DNA from 2 places in the Proteus columbae genome. Region 1 is predicted to be linked to the other one. Evidence: predicted binding sites of a transcription regulator. Region 1 holds the regulator's gene; the other holds the start of a gene.

What was found. The regulator ArgR, encoded in region 1, controls arginine synthesis, uptake and breakdown. The targets are predictions, from matches to a motif close to ANTGAATAAAAATACANT.
Region 2: argC (N-acetyl-gamma-glutamyl-phosphate reductase) is a predicted target of ArgR. The motif match lies at 3,162-3,179, and genes of this name have one in related genera.

Annotation. Positions count from the first base shown of each region.
Region 1 is NZ_CP043925.1:265,180-275,087, reverse strand. Features, by position in the region: gene F1325_RS01375 (helix-turn-helix domain-containing protein) at 1-149, shown strand, start outside; gene mdh (malate dehydrogenase) at 252-1,190, opposite strand; gene argR (transcriptional regulator ArgR) at 1,638-2,108, shown strand; gene mpl (UDP-N-acetylmuramate:L-alanyl-gamma-D-glutamyl-meso-diaminopimelate ligase) at 2,167-3,546, opposite strand; gene fbp (class 1 fructose-bisphosphatase) at 3,711-4,718, shown strand; gene ppa (inorganic diphosphatase) at 4,918-5,445, shown strand; gene F1325_RS01345 (MFS transporter) at 5,509-6,711, opposite strand; gene F1325_RS01340 (dTDP-4-dehydrorhamnose 3,5-epimerase family protein) at 6,720-8,012, opposite strand; gene F1325_RS01335 (XRE family transcriptional regulator) at 8,062-8,331, opposite strand; gene F1325_RS01330 (gamma-glutamylcyclotransferase family protein) at 8,668-9,015, opposite strand; gene tamB (autotransporter assembly complex protein TamB) at 9,021-9,908, opposite strand, start outside.
Region 2 is NZ_CP043925.1:105,261-115,168, reverse strand. Features, by position in the region: gene F1325_RS00500 (argininosuccinate synthase) at 43-1,251, opposite strand; gene argB (acetylglutamate kinase) at 1,327-2,100, opposite strand; gene argC (N-acetyl-gamma-glutamyl-phosphate reductase) at 2,121-3,125, opposite strand; gene argE (acetylornithine deacetylase) at 3,226-4,389, shown strand; gene poxB (ubiquinone-dependent pyruvate dehydrogenase) at 4,452-6,176, opposite strand; gene F1325_RS00475 (DUF3100 domain-containing protein) at 6,744-7,565, shown strand; gene F1325_RS00470 (hypothetical protein) at 7,562-8,011, shown strand; gene F1325_RS00465 (M20 metallopeptidase family protein) at 8,011-9,189, shown strand; gene F1325_RS00460 (LysR substrate-binding domain-containing protein) at 9,251-9,908, opposite strand, start outside.

The sequences.
Region 1 (9,908 bases):
ATGCGCTATCACGCCCTTGGCCTAAAGGAGAAAAAATCATTGCTGATTATCTTGGTGTCTCCCCCTCTGAAATTTGGCCTAGTCGTTATTTTCATCCTGAAACAGGAGAATTACTTGAGCGAAAGATTCGTACCAAAACTAATAATTAACTAATAATTACAGACATTATAATTAATAAAAAAAACCGCTGATATAGTATCAGCGGTTTTTATTTAAATTTGCATTATTTTTATAGCAAAAAAAGTATTTCTTTATTTATTAATAAATTCTTCACCAAGAATTATATCTTTTTTCAATACATCTAACATGCCATTAAGAGATTGCTTTTCAAAATCACTTAATTTACCAATAGATAAATATTCCTCTACACCGTTTTTACCTAAAAGAATAGGTTGTGCAAAGAAACGGGCATATTCTCCGTCACCTTCTGTATAGGTACATTCAATAACATTTTTCTCGCCATTTAGAGCGCGAATTAATGAAAGACCAAAACGAGCCGCTGCTTGGCCCATTGATAATGTAGCTGATCCGCCACCGGCTTTTGCTTCTACTACCTCAGTACCTGCATTTTGAATGCGTTTAGTCAGTGCAGCAATTTCATCATCAGTAAATGAAACGCCATCAACTTGGGATAATAGAGGAAGGATAGTCACACCAGAGTGTCCGCCGATTACAGGAACATTGGTTTTTTGTGGATCTTTACCTTTTAGTTCAGCGACAAAGGTATTGGCGCGAATAATGTCGAGTGTAGTAATTCCGAAGAGACGTTTTTTATCATAAACGCCTGCTTTTTTGAGTACTTCAGCGGCAATAGCAACCGTTGTATTCACTGGATTAGTAATGATACCGATAAGTGCTTTAGGGCAGTTTTGTGCAACCTTTTCAATTAAGTTACGCACAATACCCGCGTTAACATTGAAAAGATCTGAACGATCCATGCCTGGCTTACGGGCAACACCCGCAGAAATCAGAACAACATCAGCGCCTTTTAGTGCAGGGGAAGGATCTTCACCCGCAAAACCTTTTATAGTAACTTGAGTCGGGATATGGCTTAAGTCAGCTGCGACACCCGGCGTGACGGGAGCGATATCATATAAAGAGAGTTCACTACCAGCAGGAAGCTGGTTTTTAAGAAGAAGTGCCAGTGCCTGACCAATACCACCTGCTGCACCGAGAACTGCTACTTTCATTCTGATACTCCTTAGTTTACAAGATAGTGGAACGCCTTAGAGATATTCACTATTACGCAATTCACCTTGTAAAAAACAATTATTTAACAGCAATATTGCATAATAAGGCATTTACAGTGAAAAATAATACTTTGGTTATTCTAAACAAATTGCTTATCTGTTAATGAGATAGTGGACACTCTTTTGATAAATAATTTCAATAAACATGACAAAGTGTTAAGTACACCATCATCCTTATGATAATCATTTAAACTTATCATTTATTTAACAAATGTTTTACTTTCCTTAAATTATCACATTCATGCGCCGTAAATAAAATTTTTTCGCAGTACATTCTACTTTACAATTTTGAGGAGGCTATCACGCGCCTTTCTTCGTCTTTTGTTGCATAAAAATTCACTTCTCTGCATAATGCACAGGTTATTGATAACTCACTAAAGGTGAACTATGCGCGTTCCTTCTAAGCAAGAAGACTTGGTTAAAGCGTTTAAAGCCCTGCTGAAAGAAGAAAAATTCAGTTCACAAGGCGAGATTGTGACTGCATTACAAGAGGCTGGATTTGATAATATTAATCAGTCCAAAATCTCTCGTATGCTAACAAAATTTGGTGCAGTAAGAACCCGTAACGCCAAAATGGAAATGGTTTATTGTCTTCCTACTGAGCTTGGCGTACCAACAGCAAGCAGCCCACTAAAAAATCTGGTACTCGATATCGATCATAACCATTCTGTTGTGGTGATAAGAACAAGTCCGGGTGCGGCACAACTTATTGCACGTTTATTAGATTCATTAGGCAAAGCAGAAGGGATCCTTGGCAGTATTGCGGGTGATGACACCATTTTTTCAACACCAGCACCAGGATTTTCCACAGAAGAATTACGAGACGCTATTCTGAATCTTTTTGATCAGGAATTATAATTAGCCTTTCTACAGCTTCAAAAAATAAGCCACTGAATTTTCAGTGGCTTATTTATTTTTAATACTGGCTATCAAGATCTTTAGGCTGTGCTAATTTTGCGAGCAGTTTTTCGTGAATACCACCAAAACCGCCATTACTCATAATCAAAATATGATCGCCCGCTTGAGCTTCTTTCGCAATCATATCGACTAATGTATCAAGATCCGTACTCCAACGAGCAGGTTGTACACAATGCTCTGCAATGTCACTCACTAACCACTGAATATTAGGTGGCTGGAATAAAAAGACTTCATCAGCACGACCTAATGCAGGTGCGATATCATCCTTGCTAATTCCCATTTTCATGGTATTTGAACGAGGCTCTAACACCGCAATAATACGAGCAGTTCCACCGACTTTACTGCGTAACGCTTCAAGCGTTGCCAGAATCGCTGTGGGATGATGTGCAAAGTCATCATAAACACTTATTTGGTTAACCTCACCACGTAGCTCTAAGCGACGACGCGCATTAATAAACTTATCTAACGCTTCACAAGCATCAGCAGGTAAAACACCAACATGATGCGCTGCAACAATCGCCATTAAGCCATTTTGCATGTTATGTTCACCAGAAAGTCCCCAACACACTTCACCAACTCGCTCACCTTTGTGAAATACCTCAAAATGACTACTGTCATTACTGAGTTTTTTAGCTTGCCAATCTCCTGTTTCACCTGTGAATTCTTGTTCACTCCAGCATCCCATACCAATGGTCTGTTTTAGATTCATATCGCTATCAGGCATGATGATTTTTCCTGTGCCTGGGACGATACGAACTAAATGATGGAATTGTTTTTGAATTGCCGCCAAATCATCAAAAATATCGGCATGATCGAATTCAAGATTATTTAAAATCAGTGTGCGTGGAGAATAATGAACAAATTTAGAGCGTTTATCAAAGAAAGCACTATCATATTCATCAGCTTCAATCACAAAGAAAGGGCTTTCGCCTAACTGTGCAGATACTTGGAAATTACCCGGTACACCACCAATTAAAAAACCAGGTTTATAACCACAGTCTTCTAAAACCCAAGCTAGCATACCTGCTGTTGTGGTTTTACCGTGGGTTCCAGCAACGGCTAACACCCAACGTTCAGGTAAAATATAATCATGTAACCACTGAGGGCCTGAGGTATAAGGTAAACCTTTTTCAAGTACAGCTTCAACACAAGGATTTCCTCGTGTCATCGCATTACCAATAATCACCATGTCAGGGGCAGGTTCTAATTGTTTTGGGTCATATCCCTCAATCAGTTCGATTCCCTGATTTTCTAATAAAGTACTCATGGGTGGATAGACATTAGCATCTGAGCCTGTGACTTTATGTCCCTTCGCTCTAGCTAAAATGGCAAGACTTCCCATAAAGGTGCCACAAATACCAAGAATATGAATGTGCATGAATTTCTGTCCAATAGCATGAAGTTGGTCACTATTCTAACGATCAAAAAGCAGATAAGAAACGGATTAACCTTTGAATCGTGCGATTCTTTGGCTAAACTTGCCACCACCAAGGAGATTTTCCTCCTTTTTTACTTTACCCACTCACATTCAGGACCTGCGTCATGAAAACATTAGGCGAATTTATCGTCGAGAAACAACAAGATTTTCCCCATGCAACTGGCGAACTTACTGCATTACTTTCGGCGATTAAGCTTGGGGCTAAAATTATCCACCGTGATATTAACAAAGCAGGGTTAGTCGATATTCTTGGTACTAACGGTGTTTCTAATGTTCAAGGTGAAGCCCAGATGAAACTGGATCTTTACGCGAATGAGAAACTAAAAGCTGCATTAAAAGCGCGTGGTGAAGTTGCGGGTATCGGATCAGAAGAAGAAGATGATATTGTTATCTTTGAAGGTGATCGTGCTGAAAATGCTAAGTATGTTGTACTAATGGATCCTTTAGACGGTTCGTCGAATATTGATGTAAACGTTTCCGTCGGAACAATTTTCTCTATTTACCACCGTATTACGCCTATTGGCCAATCTGTCACTTTAGATGACTTCTTACAACCAGGTCATCGCCAAGTAGCCGCGGGCTATGTCGTTTATGGCTCATCAACCATGTTAGTTTATACAACAGGTTGTGGTGTTCATGCCTTTACTTACGATCCATCTTTAGGTGTATTCTGTTTATCTCATGAAAGCGTACATTTCCCACCAACAGGAAACATGTACTCAATCAACGAAGGTAACTACATCAAATTCCCATTAGGTGTAAAAAAATACATTAAGTATTGCCAAGAACAAGACGCAGCAACAAATCGCCCTTATACCACACGTTATATTGGCTCTTTAGTTGCTGATTTCCACCGCAACTTACTGAAGGGCGGTATTTATATTTACCCAAGTACTGCAAGCCACCCTACTGGTAAATTACGTTTACTCTATGAATGCAATCCAATGGCGTTCTTAGCCGAACAAGCTGGCGGTAAAGCAAGTAACGGTAAAGAGCGTATTCTTGATATCGAACCAAAAGAACTTCACCAACGTATGCCTTTCTTTGTAGGGACTAAATCGATGGTTGAACAAGCTGAAAGCTTTATGGCGCAATATCCAGACGAAGAATAATCCATTCGTTTAGCACTAACATAGATAAACCGGACTTCTTATTCGTCCGGTTTTTTCATCTTTGAAAATAGCTCTTCCTTTTATTTGCTGCTTATTTTTACGTCAGAACGCAACATGTTCGGCAAAAAACGGGTATTGTTAAAAACTTTTCGCTATACTAAAGCCCACGTAAAATTAATTTTTTTATAGGAAATTTTTTATGAGCCTGAATCATGTTCCTGCTGGTAAAGAACTACCAGAAGATATCTATGTTGTTATTGAAATCCCAGCAAACGCTGATCCTATCAAATACGAAGTTGATAAAGAAAGTGGCGCACTGTTCGTTGACCGTTTTATGTCAACTGCAATGTTCTACCCATGCAACTACGGTTACATCAACAACACGTTATCTTTAGATGGTGACCCAGTAGACGTTCTGGTTCCAACTCCATATCCATTACAACCAGGTTCAGTTATTCGTTGCCGTCCTGTTGGCGTACTGAAAATGACTGACGAATCAGGTGAAGATGCGAAACTGGTTGCAGTTCCTCACACTAAACTGAGCAAAGAATACGATCACATTAAAGATGTGACTGATCTGCCAGAGCTTTTAAAAGCACAGATCAAACATTTCTTTGAACACTACAAAGATTTAGAAGCGGGCAAATGGGTTAAAGTTGACGGTTGGGAAGGCGTAGAAGCAGCTAAAGCTGAAATTCTGTCTTCTTTCGAACGCGCTAAAAAATAATTCTGACCCACTCAGAATAACTAAGTGAATTATGACTTAATAATTTACTGATAAATAAGCTCTTCATTTTATTGAAGGGCTTTTTTTATGATAACGACGTCTCTTTTTTAAGCGTATTACAAGCAATCCACCACTTATCAATGTTATTCCTATAGCAATAACCATCAGTGTATAAATAGTGGTGACCTCCCCTGTAGAGAAAAATAAAAGCCCCCCAACAATGGGTAATATCATCTGATTTAATAAAATAATCAGTGATGAAATGCTAGCGAGCTGATTTATGGGAATAATTTCCATTCTTAATATTCTCAATACATTACCTGAAAAGACTTTTCCAATAATTGAAACCGCATAGCAAATAATAAATATAATTATTGAGCTTTGAAAAAATACAAGCAAAGAAGAACTTATAGTAATAGTAGCAATTGAAATAATAGTTAACCAAACTCTACTTGTGTACTGATTTAAATAACTATATAAATATGTTCCTAATACACCGAAGATACCCGCAACAATATCAATAAAACCATAGTATTTAATCGGTAAATTCATAACCTGAACAATTAACGCCGTTCCACTGGATTCAATTAAACCATCAAACATATTATTACCAATAGCAATAAAAACAGAAAATAACAGTATGGGTGAGGAAAAAATATAAATAAATTTTTTAGTAAAAAAGATTTTCTCTTCCGAGTTATTTATATTTTCAGTGTTAATCTCTTTTCTTGCATAAAAGAATAAAAAGAAAATAGCATTAATAAAATAGAATAGACACGGTATAACAAGTAAATACTTGTAGCCAAAATCAATAAGAACAATCCCCAATAATGGTCCAATGACCATACCTAAGAAATCCATTCTAGACATTAGATTAATATGATGCTCTTTATGATGACTTATCAACGCAATAATTTTTTCATAAGAAATCAATGTTTGTGAATTTCCAATAGAAATTAAACTACCAATCAAACCAAAACTTATCGCTATCATCAAATCAGATGTAAAATGAGTAAGTAATAAAAATAAACACCCTACTATTTTACAAGCATCAGAAACAACAGCGATAGGCCGAATACCTAGACCATCAATATATTTACCAATAAGTGGTATTAAAAAAAGTCGAGGTAGCCACCATAATGCGTATGTTAATCCTGAATATTCAATACTTGTTGTTAACTGATAAACAATAACGGGTGTAAGAAATACCATTAATCCATCAGCTGTTAAAACAAAAAAAAGCATATAAAAAAAGATAATACGCATAATAATAACTAAACCTTTTCTTTAATTAAGACTTTAATCGGTTTATTATTCTTGCCATATATAATAATTGATTTTGGTGTATGATGGGTAGGTTTCTGTTTAATTATCTCTTTTTGTTTAGAGACAATAAATTGATAATAACCTAAGTCAGCCTCTATTTTATTAGTGCAATATGCTTGATAATTTTTATTAGCAATTTCCCAGTCGATAACATCATGCCCCGGAATATACTCTTTTTCTTCATCTAAATATATAACAGGCCGATTAACTGTAATAATATTAGCCATATTAAACAACGCATGAGCTACCCCACAGGGGATCACTAATTCCATATTAGGTAAAGGCTTGAACGTTATTTCATCTTCACAAAATAGAGTGGCGGAGCCTTCTCGCATGTCGACAAGTTTTAATGTTATCTCACTAGAAGCATCCCCTAAAAAAGTTAAATGGTCTTCTTGCCCTAGGTGTAAGCCATAAGAGTCAAAGTTGTAATCTTCATTACCATGTTCAACAAGATACATAGGCGATTTTCGTGTTAACGGAACGATGCCACTCTCTTTGCCTGTTTGCATGGTAGGTATGTCACGAAACGCCACACCTAAAATTGTTGATATAGGTAATTGCCGTTTCTGATTTTCTGTTATTTTTTCTCTGAATCTTAAATTAACTTCATCGCCATCATCTAAACGAATTTTTCGTGTTTCTGAATGCAAAAAAGCATGTTGGCTCAATATCCCATGTTGTATATCTGCTATTCGATGGTAGACCAGATCAGAGGCTTCCTCTGTCATAGGTTCATAACCATCAATATCGTCAATATCAATATCTTCAGGAAGATTAATAACATCATTATTTGGTGACCACATCAGTGCTTTACTGGCTAATTTATCTATCGTAGGTAAAAATAAAGTGTAATTATTTAAAGTAAATATATTTTCTAAGTGATGAAAAGTATGAGCAACACCAGGAGGAATAATCAACGTTCTTGCCGATGAGGGAGTAATATAAAAACTTAATCTTGATTTGAAAGTTGGTGAATTTTTACGACAATCGATAAACTTAGCGAGTATTTTTTTATTTTTATCACCTAAAAAAGTTAATGTATCTTGTTGCCCTAGATGAATACCATATTGTCCATATTTAAATTCATTTTCACCATGATAAATAATATTAATCGGATAAGTTGTCGCGAAAGGAATAACATAAGAATCCTTTTTTCCATTATTAACTCGCCACCGAGAAACCCAATGTAATCCTACTATGTTAATATTTTTATTTAGCTCAATAATATCCTTATTCATTATTTTTTCCTTAAGTTAATAAAGCAGCCTTCTGGCTGCTTTATTTTTATTAAACATTGACTATTTCGATGTCATAACCTAATAAATTTGCGCTTTCTAGAAGTGAATACAGATTAGATGTATTCAATTTTGAATATTTATCATCAGAGGGTGCATTTTTAATGCCCGCAAGATAAGCCAATTTATCAAGTGCATCTTTTGCAGTTACTTTTGTTTGTAAAATCATATCAGTAAAGTGATGATTTTCTATATTTTGATTTTGCTTTACTTCTTTGGGAGGGGTTTTATAAAGGCAATAAATCTCATTTGATTCATTCATAAAATTACCTTATTAAATTTTGATTAATTATTCGTATACCATAGAAATACCCTTCATTATTTTGCTCCAAACTCAATTGACGTTTTAACATTAAATTATTTTTATTGTCAATTAGCCACACCATTAATAAAATTCATATTCATATAGATAAAAAACAAAGTATCTATTTTAATTTCAATTTTTGAAAGTAATTATCACGAATGGTTTTTATAAAATAAATATAATTAAAAATATTATTTAATTAAAAAAACACTGCCTATTCCATCAATAAAAACGGCTCGATATCACTATCGAGCCGTTTTCAGACATCTTTCAGTAAAAGGTGGATCTGACCAATTACTCTTCTTCGTGACGTTTTAGCCAGTCACCGCTTTTTATTTCACGTAAACCATCAACAGGTTTTTGATAAAGATAGATCCAAGCACTGCCATAAGGCGTTGAAATCAGTTGGCGCTTGTAATCTTGATCGTTCTTTTTCAATTCATCAAGCTCTGTCAAAATAGAGGGCGTTATCCGATAAACTTCGCACTCTATTTCGCCATCACCTTCAACCACAGCAGGATAAAACCCTAAATCATAAAGTTTATATCCCACTAATTTATGCTCGCCTAATAGCTGCGCATAGGTCATCCAGTGATGATTACCTTGGTTTTGCCGTAAACTACCATAAACAATAATTCGCATATAATTTAAAACTCAAATTGATAAAGCAGATCTATTGCCTGATTCATACCAGACACTGCTTGTAAATACAACCTGGGCATCAAGCGATAACGTAAAGTTAACGTCGCTAGCGAATCAAATATACCCACTCCATATTTTACTTGTAGATCGTTGGTTATCTTGCCACTGACCACAACTTGTGAGCTATCACCCACACCTTGCGTATCCAATGCTAAATCTGAAACACCGAAGGTTTCACCAATACGCCCTACAAGCTGACCACTTTGACCAACACCTAATCCTATCAGCATTGCCGTCATTTGTGATGAGTCTGCATCACCACTTTTATCTAATCCTTCCCCTCTTAACAAGTAAGATAACGCTTCTTGCTGAGTAAATGCAGGCTCAGAGAAAATTTCGACTTTCGGCTTATCTGCAAGCCCCGTCACTCGTACACCCGCAATAACATTATTTGCTGTATTTTCAGGATTACGGATCGCTTCAATATTTAAGTAAGGCTGATCAACAGGCCCAGAGAACAAGATTTGTCCTTTACGCACTTGTAAGTCTTGTCCATAGGCTTTGAATTCCCCTTTAGGAATATCAATTTGACCATTTAAACCAAGCCCTTGTTTATTCTGATTGACTTTCAGCATGCCCGTCAATCTTGCTTTAAGCCCAAATGCGTCCAGTGTCACATCATTGCCAATATTAATCGCTAAATTGCTTTGAATTGGAATGGATGTCTCTTTTGGCGCAATAGGTTGCAAGTTTTTATCCAGCATCACTTCATCAGAAGACGCTGATACCGCAGATTCTGGTAAATCTTGCACCACAATACGCGCCCAAGGAATATCAATGCGACCGTCTAATTTCAGTAAATGCGGGCTTGCTTCAAACACCAAATCAGGATT
Region 2 (9,908 bases), 160 kb from region 1:
ATATACTTATATAGATATATAGCATCACTCTATTGTTTAACCTTATTTCTTACTCAATGCACGGATACGTGATGGTAAAGAATATAAACGGATAAACCCTTCAGCATGGCTGTGATCGTAAACTTCATCTTCACCAAAGGTTGCAAACTCTTCAGAATACAGACTGTTATCTGATTTCTTCTGAATAGCATTAACATGACCTTTATACAGCTCTAATACCACTTCACCATTCACATCTTTTGCCAATGACTCTGCCGCCGCTTGCAGTGAAGCGCGAATTGGCGTGAACCAACGACCGTCATAAGCCACATAAGACATCTCTAAGCCTAGCTGTTGACGCCATTTAAAAGCATCTCTATCGAGTACAAGTTGCTCAACACCACGCAGAGCCGCCATCATGATAGTGCCCCCCGGAGTTTCATAGCAGCCACGAGATTTCATTCCCACTAAACGGTTTTCAACAATATCAATACGACCGATACCATGTTTAACGCCTAATGCATTTAAGGTATCTAAACATTCAAAAGGTGATTGTGTTTTACCGTTTACAGCAATGACTTCCCCCGCTTTTACGGTGACAGTAACGAGTTCTGGTGTTTCTGGTGCTTTCTTCGGATCAACCGTCCATGCCCAACAATCTTCGTTTGAGGCATTCCACGGGCTTTCTAATACACCACCTTCTGTTGAGATATGCCATGCGTTTTCGTCACGGCTATAAATTTTCTCAAGCGTTGCTGTGGTTGGGATATTACGAACTTTCAGATAATCCAGTAGCGCTTCACGAGAACGTAAATCCCACTCTCTCCAAGGCGCGACCACTTTAAGTTGTGGAGCAAGTGCCGCATAAGTACTTTCGAAACGAACCTGATCGTTACCTTTACCTGTTGCACCATGAGCCACTGCATCGGCACCGAGTTTTAAGGCTAGTTCAACTTGCGCTTTAGCGATAACAGGACGTGCCATTGAAGTACCTAATAAGTAGCTACCTTCATATAACGCGCCTGTTTTTAATACTGGGTAAACATAGTCTTTGATAAACTCTTCACGTAAATCGACGATATGACACTCAGAAGCACCTGATGCTAAGGCCTTTTGTTCCACACCCACTAAATCATCACGGCTTTGACCCACATCCGCGACAAAAGCGATAACTTCACAGTTATCATAATGTTCTTTTAGCCAAGGAATGATTGCCGAAGTATCCAATCCGCCAGAGTACGCCAGTACGATTTTTTTTATACCTTTAGTCATAGTGATAACCTTCAATTCCTAATTTGTTTAAATTCTGCCAACTATCAAATAGCGATAAGGTTTCTAGAAAGATTTTTAAGCTAAAATACGGGTTCCGACTGCAACACCATTAAACAGAGCCGTTAGTTTTTCAGCATGGCGCCAACTTGCAATTTCAACTGGTCGTCCTAACGTTTTAGCCGCTTCCAATGCCGCGTTTACTTTCACTATCATGCCGTCAGTGATAATGCCTTGATCGATTAATGTCTGTGCTTTTTCTGCTGACATCTCAGCTATCTTCTGGCCTTTACCATCTAAAATGCCACTGACGTCTGAAAGCAACACTAAATCAGCACCTAACGTTTCAGCGATAGCGGTTGCCGCTTGATCAGCATTCACATTCATCAGTTCACCTTTTTCAGTCATACCGATAGAACTGATAATAGGTAGATAGCCGGCACCCAATAATAAATTGAGTAAATCAGGAGAGCCGGGATTTGCATTTCCTACATGACCTAGCTCTTCATTGATTTGAGTGACTTTAGCTAATTGTCCATCACCCAAAGAAAGCCCCACACCATTAAGCCCAAACTTAGTTGCCCACGATAGCAAGGTTTTATTGGCACTTCCGGCAAGTGCTCCTGTGATGATGTCTATCTGATCAGCCGGTGTGACACGAAGCCCCTGCTTTTTCACCACAGGCAATTGAAATTTACCCATCAATTCATCCACCAAACAGCCACCACCATGTACGATGACTAAGGGGCGAGAATGTGTTGAACGATACTGTTGTAATGCAGTGAAAAACCGCGTTAACGCTTCTTCACTATCAAGGAGCACACCACCCAGTTTGATAATTAATGGTTCCATGAAACTTCCCTACTCATTATTTAAATAAGTGATTCGGTTTCAGCGAAACCAAACCGAATGTTCATACATTGCACCGCTTGTGCAGCAGCCCCTTTCAACAAGTTATCTTCAACACCGACCACAATCAGATGTTCACCTTGTTGAGCAAATCCGATATCACAGAATGCAGTTCCTACAACGGCTTTTAATGCAGGTAACCCTTTTTCATAAACACGCACTAATGGTTTATCTTGATAAGCATCTTCAAAGACTTCTCTTACATCCTCTTGTGTCACACCCACTTTTAACTTACAGGTGATAGTGGCTAAGATCCCTCTGGCAAAATTACCCAGATGAGGTGTAAAAATGACATCAATACCCAGATGTGTTGCAATTTCAGGTTGATGGCGATGCGTAAACACGCCATAAGGTTGCAAGCTCACTTCGCAAAAGCTACTGGTTAAAGAGGCTTTTCTACCAGCACCACTCACACCGCTGGTGGCATTAATCACTGGCCACTGTGCTGTATCTAAAAGTCCCGCTTCCACAAGCGGTTTTAGAGACAACTGAGACACTGTTGGATAACAACCCGGCACTGCAATTAATTGAGCCTGACTAATAATGTCGGCATTCCATTCAGCTAACCCATAAACTGCCTGTGATAACCAATCAGTATTCTTATGCTCGAATCCATAGTATTGTTGATAAAAATGCTTGTTTTGTACTCGATAGGCGCCAGATAAGTCGAACACCACGCAACCTTGCTCTAGAAAAATAGGGGCAATGTCATGGCTGACTTCATGTGCTGTTGCTAAAAAAACGATATCAATATTTTCAACAGCTTTAGCCACATCAACCATCGGCTCTAGTGGGAGATCTACTAAACCACGATATTGTGGATGAAGTTCGGAAAAGCACTTTCCTGCATCTGCGCTTTGAGCTGATACCATCAGTCTGCTCAAATTCACATGAGGATGCTGCTGAAGATAGGCGGCTAATTCAGCGCCAGTGTAACCACTTGCTCCTACAATCAGAGTATTTAACATGTCATTCTTACCTTGTACTATGAACACAAACCGATTAATGTATTTTTATTCAAAAAAAGTGCATGAATATTGATACTATTATGAAGAAAGGCTGTCAACAGTGAATATTAAATTACCTACATTTATTGAGATTTATCGTCAATTAATTGCAACTCCCTCTATCAGTGCAACAGACGCTAAAAACGATCAAAGCAACGAAGCATTGATTAACCTGCTTGCTAATTGGTTGGAAACATTAGGTTTTTCAATTGAAATTCAACCTGTACCCGAAACGCGAGGCAAATTTAACCTTCTCGCAACATTAGGGGCGGGGAAAGGCGGATTATTACTCTGTGGTCATACTGACACTGTGCCGTTTGATGAAGGCCGTTGGACGCAAGATCCTTTTACGCTGACAGAAAAAGAAAATAAGTTATACGGTTTAGGTACAGCGGATATGAAAGGCTTTTTTGCCTTTATTCTTGACGCATTACGTGACGTGGATACTAAAACACTAACGCATCCACTTTATATACTTGCTACCGCTGATGAAGAAACCTCTATGGCAGGGGCGCGTTATTTTGCCGCTAATACAGCAATCCGCCCTGATTTTGCCATTATTGGCGAACCTACATCGTTAAAGCCTATTCGTGCTCATAAAGGGCATTTATCAAATGCAATACGCATTACTGGGCAATCAGGGCATTCTAGTGATCCAGAAAAAGGAGTGAACGCGATAGAACTGATGCATGAGTCTATTACTCACCTTAGTACACTGCGCGATACGTTAAAAACTCGCTATAACAACCCTGCGTTTGTTATCCCTTATCCAACAATGAACTTTGGTTATATTAATGGCGGTGATGCAGCAAATAGAATTTGTGCTTGCTGTGAATTACATATGGATATTCGCCCATTACCGGGATTAACACTGCAAGACTTGGATGATTTACTTCACGAAACATTAGCGCCAGTCAAAGCACGTTGGCCGGGTCGTTTAAGTGTTGAGGCATTACACGATCCTATTCCGGGTTATGAGTGCCCAACCGATCATAAAATGGTTGCCGTGATCGAAAAACTATTGGGTGAGAAAGCGCAAACTGTGAATTACTGTACCGAAGCGCCGTTTATTCAAGATCTCTGCCCTACCTTAGTTTTAGGCCCAGGTTCTATTGAGCAAGCACATCAACCTGATGAATTTATTGATATGGCATTTATTGAGCCGACTCGTGAATTAATGGGGCAATTAATTGAAAACTTCTGTTTAACAGAGAAAGCCCAATAATAATAAAATAACCCTATCGATTTATTTTGATAGGGTTATTTATCTTCAATCTGACTTAATAACTAGCGTAACCAATTAGTCTTGGCAAGTTGAACAATCTCATCTCCTCGACCATTAATAATCGCTTTCATCATATACAGGCTAAACCCTTTTGCTTGTTCAAACTTCACTTCAGGAGGCATTGAAAGCTCTTGTTTGGCAGTTACCACATCCACAATCACAGGGCCATCATGTTCAAAGGCTTCTTTAAGTGCATTATCCAGATCTTCACCTTTTTCTACTCGAATGCCTTTGATACCAGATGCATTAGCAATAGCCGCGAAATCTGGATTATGTAAATCCGTACCATCGGTTAAATAACCACCCGCTTTCATTTCCATCGCGACAAAGCCTAATACACTGTTATTAAAAATAATCACTTTGACGGGTAAATTCATTTGAGCTAATGAGATAAAATCACCCATTAGCATGGTAAATCCACCATCACCACACATTGCCACAACTTGACGCTTTCTATCTAACGCCTGTGCACCAATGGCTTGAGCCATCGCATTTGCCATAGAGCCGTGATTAAACGAGCCCAGTAAACGACGTTTTCCATTCATGCCCACATAACGTGCTGCCCATACTGTTGGTGTCCCTACGTCACAAGTAAAAATAGCATCATCATTTGCCAGTTCACTTAATCGACGAGCCAAATATTGTGGATGAATAAGCTCACGTTCACTCGGTTGTGCAAGTGCATCCAGATCTTCTCGTGCTTTAGCATAATGTTTCAGTGAAGCATCAAGATGAGTGGTATCTGTTTTCTCTTTTAAACGAGGCTGTATCGCATTGAGTGTGGCTTTAATATCGCCAATCATCGCCATATCGACATGGCAATGCGAACCAAGGCTACTTGGATTAATATCAATTTGAATAATATTGGCTTTTGATGGATAAAATGCACGATAAGGGAATTGCGTACCTAATAACACTAACGTATCAGCATTTTCCATCGCATGATAACCCGATGAAAAACCAATTAATCCTGTCATTCCTACACTATAGGGATTTTTCCACTCAATGTACTCTTTCCCTCGCAATGCGTGTACAACAGGGGCTTTTAATGTTTGAGCCAGTTTAATCACTTCGTCGCGAGCCTGAGCACATCCAGCACCGCACATTAAAGTGATATTTTTTGCATTATTTAGCGCATCGGATAATTTTTCGATTTCGAAACGATTTGGCATGATGAGTGGAGATTGCAACGGATACCAGTTTTCATGCGCATCTTCTGGGGCTGGTTTTAGTGCAACATCTCCCGGTAAAACAACAACAGCGACTCCTTTTTTCAAAATAGCGGTTCGCATTGCAATAGCAAGCACTTGAGGGATCTGCTCTGGGTTTGAGACTAATTCACAATAATGGCTACATTCGCGAAAAAGTTCTTGAGGATGTGTTTCTTGAAAGTAATTACTACCAATTTCAGCAGAAGGAATATGCGCAGCAATGGCTAACACTGGAACATGATTACGATGGCAATCAAAAAGCCCATTGATAAGATGTAAATTTCCTGGTCCACAAGAGCCAGCGCAAACCGCTAATTGACCATTAACTGCCGCTTCTGCTCCTGCGGCAAAAGCCGCGACTTCTTCATGACGGGTTCCCATCCACTCAATCGTTCCCATCTTTCGCAAGCTATCACTTAATCCATTGAGAGAATCGCCTGTCACGCCCCAAATACGTTTCACACCTGCATTATGGAGTACTTTAGCAATATAAGTTGCAACTGTTTGCTTACTCATGGTGATGTCTTTCCTCAGTTTTGGGTGAATTACGCCTCTGCGAGCTACACTTATCTCCTTCCCATATTCTGTTTCTCTTCCTCATCAGCTTGCAGAGAAAATTATCTTACTAACTCAAATATAAAGAATAACACCAATCACTATAATGTCACTGTGGGGATAAAATCAGCCCTCAAAAATACAAAAAATAAAATATCACTTCCAAATACATTCATTAAATTTATAATAACCGCATCAAATAAGAATACATCTCATTAATAACGTATTATTCTTTATTAAATTATAGACAATACTTTCTTATAGTATTATTTTAATAATTAAAATAATTTTTAATTATGATTTTTCTCTTCACATTTTTATTAACAATTAAGCTGACTCATTTCAGCCTTACTCACTGTCTTTATTAAAAAATTTAACTTTCTCCTATTTGTTAATAAATTTATCACCATTGTATTATTTCATGCACCATGAAAAAGAGGTATGAAATAAACATGACATTGGTCACGCTACCTTTTGCTTTTTGTCCTCTAGAATAAAGCCTGATTATTTTTCAACGGAGATTAACGGATGGACAAAAGTAGAAGTCCGATAAAGGTTTTCTTTATTAGTATTCTTGCAGTCCTTTTCTTAATTTTTATTTCACAATATGTCATTGGTAAAAAAGAAATTAAGATTGGCATTGCGGTAATACCTATTTTACCAATGCTATTTGCTGTAATTATTGGTATGTGTATATCTGCTGGATTTACCCGTAAAAAAATTAAAGTATGGGGTAAATTATTCACAGAAAAAGAAGAAGGCTTCTGCGGTAAAATGGTAGGTTTCAGCCTACTTATTTTAGGTACGCAATATGCGGGAATGATTGTTCCTAATATTAAAATGATTTTAAGTGTCGGTATTCCTTTATTTGTTCAGGAACTCGGTAACTTATTACCAGTATTAATTGCGGTTCCATTAGCCATTAAATTTGGATTTGGTCGTCGTGCAATTGGTGCCTGTTCATCTATTAGCCGTGAACCGTCTATCGCTGTTATCCAAGGTAAATTTGGTACAGGCTCTCAAGAATATATTGGTGTATTAGCCATTTATTTATGTGGTTCTGTTATCGGTACTTTATGGTTTAGCGTATTAGGTAGTATTGCTCCACTAACTGGATTACATCCACTTGCTCTTGCAGCAGGCTCTGGTGTCGGTTCTGGTTCAATGTTAAGTGCTGCATCAGGTGCATTAATTAATGGTCTTGATGAAGCATTAGCACAGCAAGTATTAAGTGTTGCCGCTGCATCTAATTTATTATCTTCCGCATTAGGCGCACTGTCATTAACCTATTTAGGTTTACCTCTTTCAGAAAAAATTTATAAAATTTTCACCAGAGGCAAAACTGCATGAAAAATATAATTATTGATATGAAGTTTGTATTCGTTGCTATTTTACTGGCAATGTTTACTCAAACATTAACATCAGGGATCGCTCTTTATGCAATGTGGGATAGCTTTATTGCTATGTCATTAGTGGTATTTATTTCACTCGTTGCAAAACATTATTTACCTTCATCTTTACCCACATTTGCTTATGCAACAATTATCGGGATACTTATTTGTTTACCCGAAACTCCGGTAAGAGATTTCTTTATTAGTTCTATTGGTAAAGTTTCTTTCTTATCTTGTTGTGTTCCTTTATTAGCATTTGCGGGTTTATCTGTTGGTGGTCAATTAGAAGAACTTAAGAAAATGTCATGGAAAGTTATTCTTATTTTCATGATTGTTTCAACTTGTTGTTTCTTTGGAGCATCAATCGTCGCGCAAATTGGATTTAGTATCCAGGGAGTTATCTAATGAATAATATTTATAATGTCAGTGAAAAACTCTTTCAATTAAATGACTTTAGTAAAAAAACACGACAAGACCTGCACAAAATACCTGAGCTATCAGGTGAAGAATATAAAACATCTAAATACTGTCGTGAATTAATGGAAAGTTTTGGTTATAAAATTAAAACTTTTGATGGATATACTGGTTTCACAGCAGACTTAATTGTTAATTCTGAATTTCCATTAATTGCTATCCGTGCTGATATGGACGGATTAGAAATGCCAGACTTAACCAATAATGAACACAGTTCAGTTCACCAAGGTTGTGCGCATAACTGTGGCCACGATACCCATATGACCATGGCATTAACCAGTGCTAAGTATCTTGCCGAAAATAAAGAAGAGATGACGTCAAATGTCCGCTTTATTTTCCAAATGGCGGAAGAAGATATGCGTGTACCTGGCGCTGAAAAAATGGTGGAAATGGGTTGTATGGAAGGCGTTGATGAAACATACGCACTTCATAATGATGCCGCTATCGAAACAGGTTGTGTTCGCTTTAATGATGGTGTGATGTCGTCTTATGGTTCAGCATGGACATTAGATGTTTATGGTGTTTCTGCACATGGTTCAACACCACACAAAGGGTTAGATGCCATTCGTGAAGCAACGCGCTTAATTGACTATATGGATTATGTTGTTGCGAAAAAGACGGATCCATTTAGCCCTGCGGTATTTGGTTGTGGCATGATCAATGGGGGAACAATCCCTAATGCATTAGCTGATCACGTACAAGCACGCGGTACTATCCGTTCTATGGATGAAAATACCGACCAAATACTGAAAGCCAGCTTCGACGAAATTGTTGCCCGCAGTACGGCTGGTGGATTTAAAACCACATTAAGCTATAGCGGATACCCAGCTGTTGTGAATCATCCAACTGCACATCAGCGTTTATTAGATGCGATGCGTAAATTCTTACCAGAAGAGAATATTGAATCAAACGGTAAGCCAATGACAGGCAGTGAAGACTTTAGCTATATGGTTAACGCCACGAAAGGTAAAGTGGGTGCCATGTTCTTCTTAGGAAGTGGTAACCAAGCGAAAGGGATTAATAATTACCTTCACGCCAATCCTTATTTTGTCGATGATGATTGTTTATTAGTGGGTGCTCAGATTTTTGTGAATATTCTGACTCGCTAATCTTTCTCTTGTTCTGCCTAAGCCCGTTATTGCCCCCGCAAAACGGGCTTTATTATTACTTTTATTCTGTCGCGATATTATTAATATTCACAGAACGCAAATCAGGCAATCCCTGATAGACCTCTTTACTGTGCCATTGTGTTTCCCACTGCTCTGGCATCTGAATAATATTTCTATCAATATGGGGCGCATAGAGAGAAATAAACTCATGCATATAATCTTTCATATGGGTATGTTTACTGACACAAATATGGGTATAACTCGGTTGCACTAAATGATCGATATTAATACATTTTAGTGCGCCACCATCTTCTGTCTCATCATATGAAGCAGCTGCAATAACGCCGATACCTAAATGTCGCTTAACATAGTATTTAATAATCTCTGTATCCGTCGCAGTTAACGCCACATTAGGCTTAAGATTATTTTTATAAAATACCTTGTCTAATTTAGATCCTCTTGTAAAACCAAAAACATAAGTAATCAGTGGATACTCTGCCATCTGCTCGATGGTAACCAGCTCATCGTCTTTCAATAAAGCAAGAGGATGGTCATAAGGGACTAATAAACTACGAGTCCAGCGGTAACAAGGCAGTGTAATTAAATCTTCATAAAGGTGCATAGATTCTGTGGCAATCGCAAAATCCACATCGCCATTTTTAACCATTTCCGCTAATTGAGCCGGTGCGCCTTGATGAAAATGTAGAGAAATATTGGGG